2 regions of the Streptomyces sp. TLI_053 genome follow, and region 2 is predicted to be linked to the other one. Evidence: riboswitches for the same ligand, from Rfam matches in the RefSeq annotation. Region 2 holds a riboswitch; the other holds the start of a gene.
What was found. A riboswitch is a leader RNA that binds a small molecule or an ion and turns the genes downstream of it on or off. The one in region 2 is predicted to bind glycine.

Region 1: it holds a riboswitch for glycine, as region 2 does, so the genes downstream of both, gcvT (glycine cleavage system aminomethyltransferase GcvT) here and gcvP (aminomethyl-transferring glycine dehydrogenase) in region 2, are expected to answer to the same signal.

The regions. Positions count from the first base shown of each region.
Region 1 is NZ_LT629775.1:3,795,109-3,798,507, forward strand. Features, by position in the region: gene BLU95_RS15005 (enhanced serine sensitivity protein SseB) at 1-42, opposite strand, end outside; gene BLU95_RS15010 (enhanced serine sensitivity protein SseB C-terminal domain-containing protein) at 217-1,011, opposite strand; glycine riboswitch at 1,208-1,314, shown strand; gene gcvT (glycine cleavage system aminomethyltransferase GcvT) at 1,533-2,654, shown strand; gene gcvH (glycine cleavage system protein GcvH) at 2,742-3,125, shown strand; gene glyA (serine hydroxymethyltransferase) at 3,206-3,399, shown strand, end outside.
Region 2 is NZ_LT629775.1:1,979,345-1,982,743, forward strand. Features, by position in the region: gene gcvP (aminomethyl-transferring glycine dehydrogenase) at 1-1,454, opposite strand, end outside; glycine riboswitch at 1,695-1,798, opposite strand; gene BLU95_RS41350 (DUF2382 domain-containing protein) at 1,962-3,278, shown strand.

The sequences.
Region 1 (3,399 bases), 1.8 Mb from region 2:
CCAGGGCCCCGGTGCACCGCCAGCTACCGATCCCGCACTCATGCGCCCACCTCGTTGCGCCTCTTCGTTCCTCGTCCGTCACCGGCGGCCCGGCGGCCGTCAGCACGCACCTTATGGGGCACCGTCGGCCACCGCCACGCCGACGTGCCAGGGCCCCCGCCGCTCCCCCGCCCGTGCCCGGCCCGACAGGCGCCGGACGAACGGCCGGGGACCGGCTCAGCCCCGCACGTGGAAGGGCGCGACCCGGTTCACCATCCACTCGACCACCGGATCGTCCGCGAGGTCGAGCAGTACGAGATGGACGCCACCGGGCAGCGGCGCGGTTCCCAGCGCGCGCCCCAGCGCCTCGTTCACCGCCCCCGGGTCGGCCGGGGCCGCCGGGTCCAGCTGGACGCCCACGAACATCACGGTCGGCTCGCCCTCGACGCTGGCCAGCGCCCGCCGGGCGGTCAGCACCCCGGGCAGCAGTGCCAGTTCGGCCCGGCAGGCGGCCAGGAACAGCTCCGGGTCCTCGCCCGGCACCGGCTCGCGCAGCGCCACCCGGCCCCCGGACGGCGCGTCCTGGGCGGCCTCCCAGCGGTCCTCGCGCGGCCCGCGGCGCAGCTCGGCCACGCCCTCCGGCGGGACCGGGATGCCCACCGGGGCCTCGGGGTTGACGGCGATGCCGACGCCCAGCGGCAGGCCGCGGGCGAACTCCCAGACCGGGGCGACCGCGAACGCCATCCCCGGCGCCTGCTGGAGCAGCACCTCCTGCGAGGAGAACACCGGGACATAGGGGCCGCCGGCCAGTTCCAGGGTCGGCAGGTCCAGCGCCCGTCCCTGCGGGTCGCCGCCGGACGGCAGCGGGATCCACACCTGGCTGCGCGCCAGCACCTCGATCACCCGCGGGGTCGCGCCCGGGTCGCCGAGCGCAGCGGTGAGCACCTGCTCCAGCTCGTTGGCCGGCCACGCACCGCCGGCCGGCGCCGACCGCGCCCCGCCCCAGCCCTGCTGCTCCTCCGGGTTGCCCATCCGCCCCTGTACCGCCCTCCGCTCGCCGATTCCCGCAGCCTAGCGTCCGGGCGCGGCACGGCGGGACGCGGAACGCGACAGAGAACGGGGAGGGACGTGTGAGGCAGCCCCCTCTCCCGCCATCGGTGCGGACGTGCCATGATGTGCCCGTCTGCGGTGGCATCCACCCAGGCCCTCCAACTCCATACCGGCCGCTCGAACCCGCGCGGGAGAGTCCGGAGTGCCCCGTCCTGGCGGCACAGCCGGCGCCGAAGGAGCAAGTCCTCCCCGGAATCTCTCAGGCCCCCCTACCGCACGGGTTAGGCAGATCTGGAAAGCGGTGCACGGCCCTGCCGTCCGCCCACCCACGGTGCAAGCCGCCATGCTGTCCTCTGACAGGGCAGTGGCCGGTGAAGCTCTCAGGTACGACGACAGATGGGGAGACCCAGCCGCCGCATGCCCGCGCGCAGGGTCCGCCGCCCCCTGCAGGGCCGGTCCCGGCGCGCGCACCCCTGAGTGCCCCGACCGAGGAGTTCCTGGCCATGTCGTCCCTCCGCCTCACCGCGCTCGACGCGCTGCACCGCGCCCTCGGCGCCACCATGACCGACTTCGCCGGCTGGGACATGCCGCTGCGCTACGGCAGCGAGCGCGAGGAGCACCTCGCCGTCCGCACCAGGGCCGGCCTGTTCGACCTGTCGCACATGGGCGAGATCACCGTCACCGGCCCGCAGGCCGGCGAGATGCTGGACCACGCCCTGGTCGGCTTCGTCTCCGCGCTCGGCGTGCTGCGCGCCCGCTACACCATGATCTGCGCCGAGGACGGCGGCATCCTGGACGACCTGATCGTCTACCGCCTGCGCGAGGACGCCTTCCTGGTCGTCGCCAACGCCTCCAACGCCCAGCTGGTGCTGGACGAGCTGATCGCCCGCGCCAAGGGCTTCAACGCCGTCGTCTCCGACGACCGCGACGCCTACGCGCTGATCGCCGTCCAGGGCCCGGAGTCCACCGCGATCCTGGCCGACACCACCGAGGCCGACCTGCCCGGCCTGAAGTACTACGCGATCCTCCCGGCCCAGGTGGCCGGCCGCGACGTGCTGCTCGCCCGCACCGGCTACACCGGCGAGGACGGCTTCGAGATCTTCTGCAACCCGGGCGACGCCGAGCAGATCTGGCAGGCGCTGACCGCCGCCGGCACCGACCGGGGCCTGATCCCCTGCGGCCTGTCCTGCCGCGACACGCTGCGCCTGGAGGCCGGCATGCCGCTGTACGGCCACGAGCTGTCCACCGACCTGACCCCGTTCGACGCCGGCCTCGGCCGGGTGGTGCGCTTCGACAAGACCACCAACGAGGGCGCCTTCGTCGGCCGCAAGGCCCTGGAGCGGGCCGCCGCCGAGGCCGAGGCCAACCCGCCGCGGGTCCTGGTCGGCCTGGTCTCCGAGGGCAAGCGGGTGCCGCGCGCCGAGTACACCGTGGTCTCCACCGACGGCGCCCCGATCGGCCTGATCACCTCCGGCGCGCCCTCCCCCACCCTCGAGAAGCCGATCGCGATGGCCTACGTGGACGCGGCCCACGCCGCCCCGGGCACCACCGTCGCGGTGGACGTGCGCGGCAAGCACGAGCCGGTGCAGGTCGTGGCGCTGCCGTTCTACAAGCGCGCCCGCTGACGCCGCTCCCCCACCTTTCCCTCGCGAGGCTCGTCCGCCCCTCGGGCCGCTTCGTCGTACCCGCTTCCCATCCTGGAGAATGACGCCATGAGCAACCCCCAGCACCTGCAGTACACCGAGGAGCACGAGTGGCTGACCACCGCCGAGGCCGGTGAGGTCGCCACGGTCGGCATCACCAAGCACGCCGCGGACGCCCTCGGCGACATCGTCTACGTGCAGCTGCCCGCGGTCGGCGACACCGTCACCGCCGGTGAGACCTGTGGCGAGCTGGAGTCGACCAAGTCGGTCAGCGACCTGTACTCGCCCGTCACCGGCGAGATCACCGAGGTCAACGAGGCCGTCGCCGACGACAACAGCCTGGTCAACAGCGACCCGTTCGAGGGCGGCTGGCTGTTCAAGGTCCGCGTGGAGTCGACCGGCGCCCTGCTGAGCGCCGACGAGTACACCAAGCTCACCAACCCCTCGGCCTGAGCCACCGCCGGGGCGGCCCGCCCGCGGCGGCCGCCCCGCCCGCCGGCCCTCCTCCCTCTCACTCCCGGGAAGACCCCACCATGACGGTTCTGAACCAGTCCTTGCACGCCCTCGACCCGGAGATCGCCGCCGCGGTCGACGCCGAGCTGCACCGCCAGCAGACCACCCTGGAGATGATCGCCTCCGAGAACTTCGCCCCGGTGGCGGTCATGGAGGCCCAGGGCTCGGTCCTGACCAACAAGTACGCCGAGGGCTACCCCGGCCGCCGCTACTA
Region 2 (3,399 bases):
AAGACCGGGTGGGTCAGGTACTCGTCCTCGCGCAGCAGCGCGGCCGGCAGGGTGTCGGCGTCCTCCGCCACCTCGACGGCCTCGACGCCGAACGCGGCCCAGACGCCCGCCAGGTCCTCGCGGGTGGTGGTCTCGTCGGTGGAGACCGAGATCCGGTCCTCGCCGTCCTGGAAGACGTTGATGCCGTTGGCGCGGGCGGCGGCGGCGATCCCGGCGGCGCGGCCCGGGACGACCGCGGTGACGGTGTCGAAGAACTCGCCGTGCAGCAGCTCGACGCCGCCGGCCCGCAGGCCCTCGGCCAGCGCGGCGGCGTAGCGGTGGGTGCGGCGGGCGATGTCGGCCAGGCCGTCGGGGCCGTGGTAGACGGCGTACATCGAGGCCATCACGGCGAGCAGCACCTGGGCGGTGCAGATGTTGCTGGTGGCCTTCTCGCGGCGGATGTGCTGCTCGCGGGTCTGCAGGGCCAGGCGGTAGGCGCGGTTGCCGTGGGTGTCCACGGAGACGCCGACCAGGCGGCCGGGCAGCGAGCGGGCGTAGTCGGCGCGCACGGCGAGGTAGCCGGCGTGCGGGCCGCCGAAGCCCATCGGCACGCCGAAGCGCTGCGAGGTGCCGCAGGCGATGTCGGCGCCGAGCGAGCCCGGGGACTTCAGCAGGGTGAGGGCGAGCAGGTCGGCGGCGACGGCGACGATCGCGCCCAGACCGTGGGCCTGCTCGATCACCGGGGCGAGGTCGCGGACCGCGCCGGTCGCGCCCGGGTACTGGAGCAGCACGCCGAACACGCCGCGCTCGGCGATCTCGGCCGGGATGCCCTCGGACAGGTCGGCGACGACGACCTCGACACCGGTCGGCACGGCGCGGGTGTTGATCACCGCGACCGTCTGCGGCAGCGTGTCGGCGTCGACCAGGAAGACGCCGCCCTTGACCTTGGTGACGCGGCGGGCCAGGGCCATCGCCTCGGCGGCCGCGGTGCCCTCGTCCAGCAGCGAGGAGCCGGAGGTGGGCAGACCGGTCAGGTCGGCGACCAGGGTCTGGAAGTTGAGCAGCGCCTCCAGCCGGCCCTGCGAGATCTCCGGCTGGTAGGGCGTGTAGGCGGTGTACCAGGCCGGGTTCTCCATCACGTTGCGGAGGATCACCGGCGGGGTGAAGGTGCCGTAGTAGCCCAGACCGATCATCGACCGGAGGACGGAGTTGCGGTCGGCCAGCTCGCGCAGCTCGGCCAGGACCTGGGCCTCGGAGCGGCCGCCGGGCAGGTCCAGCGCGGTGATCGAGCGGATCGCCTCGGGGACGGCGGCGGTGGCCAGCTCGTCCAGCGAGCCGTAGCCGACGTGGGCCAGCATCTTCTCCTGCGCAGCGGCGTCGGGGCCGATGTGGCGGTTCTCGAAGGGGCTGGCCTGTTCGAGCTCGGTGAGGGTCGCGGGGGTGGTGGGGCGTCCCGAGTTCGGCTGGGCGTTCATGGTGGTCGAGGCCTCCTGGTCACGGACCGGCGGGGGTGCGCACGCCGGGGCGCCTCGCCGCTGCGGACAACAGCGGAGGACCCGGTCGGACGAACCCGACAGGCCTCCCCCTCTGTCATCGGGACCTGAGAGCTTCGCCCGCGCGGAGCGCCGTGGGACGCCCCGCCGGCTTGCACCGTCGGTGAGGGTGGGGTCCGCCGGCTCCCTCGCCCGCGTTCCTGCCCTGCTTTCCAGAGTGACCTATCCCGCACGGTACGGATGCCTGAGAGATTCCGGGGAGGAGTTGCTCCTTCGGCGCCCCGACCAGCGGCTTCCACTGCCGGGGACTCTCCCGCGCGGGCTCGGCGGTCGCGCCCAGGGTACCAGCGGGAGGCCCGGCGATCACGGGTGCGTCCGGTCACTCCGCCGCCGCGGCACGATCGCCCGGCCTGCCCCGATCGGCCCAGCGCCGCGCCCGTCCGGCCCCGCCCCGGTCGCGGGGGTCCGGTTCATGGCTTTTGGTGTGAAGTGGCGGACCGGGCGGGCGGGCCGGCCGTCGTCCTGCGGGAGTTCCGCAGGATCACCGCACTGGAGGAAAGAGTGCAGACCGACATCGACCCCCGGGACCTCATCGGCCACAAGGCGGTCGACCGCAACGGGGACAAGATCGGCACCATCGACGAGGTGTATCTCGACGACGCCACCGGCCGACCCGAGTGGGCGGCCGTGCGGACCGGCATCTTCGGCCGGGACGCCTTCGTCCCCCTGACCACGAGCGAGTTCTCCGGCGAGGAGCTGCGGGTGCCGTACGACAAGTCCCTGGTGAAGGAATCACCGGACTTCGGCGTCGGCCAGCACCTGTCGCCCGCCCAGGAGCTTCAGCTCTACCGCTACTACGGGCTGGACACCCCGGTGGACGGCCGGCCGTCGGCGGGTGACGGCTCGGGCTCGGAACCGGCCGACCTCGACTTCGGCACCACCGCCGACCGGGGCACGGCAGCCGGCACGGCCGCGGTGGGCGCGGCCGCCGCCAACGCCACGGGCACCACCAACGGCACCACCAACGGCACCACCAACGGCATCGGCGCGACCAACGGCACGGGCACCGCGCATCCGGCCAAGCCGCTCGGCCTCCACCAGTCCCCCACTCCCGTCCCGAGCCCGGCCGCCGACCTCGGCAAGCCGTCCGACCCCGCCCCGGAGGCCCCCGTGCGGACCCTCGCCACGCCCCTGCCCACCACCACGACACCCGCCGCGCCCCACCAGGCCGCCGAGCCGCGCCCGCACACCCCGGCGGCCCCGTCGGTCGCCCCGGCCGGCCCCGCCGCGGACACCGCGCACCCCGGGACCGGCCCCGCCGCCTCCTCCCCGAGCGGCCCGGTGGAGATCACCTGCCGCGAGGAGCGCCTGGACATCACCACCGAGTGGCATGTGCTGGGCACCGCGAAGCTGCGCAAGTACGTCACCAGCGAGCCGGTGGAACGGCGGGTCGCGGTGGTCCGCGAACGGGTCCGGGTCGAGCGGATCCCGGTCGGGGACGCGGAGCGGGCCGCGCTCAGCGAGAAGGAGATCGCCGAGGCGGTGGAGGAGGTGACCCTCCGCGAGGAGCGCCCGGTGGTCCGCAAGTACCTGGCACCGATCGAGCGGGTCCGTCTGGTGGTCGAGCGGTACACCGCCGAGGAGGTGGTCCGGGACGAGCTGCGCCGCGAGCACGTCGAGGTCCACGACAACACGGCGGCGGCTTCGACCCCGGTGCCGTCGGCCGCCCACGCGCCGGCCCGTCAGGCCGCCCACCCGGCGGTCGAGGACCAGGCCCGCCCGGCCCCGCTGCGGCCGCTCGCCTGACCCCGCGGAACGGCAGGACCCCGGCCGATCATGGCCGGGGTCTTTCCTTTTTGCCAAGGCTTAACCAATGAATATTTGACACACTGAAGTATCTCCCTGCATGGTTACTTCAGTTCATTCA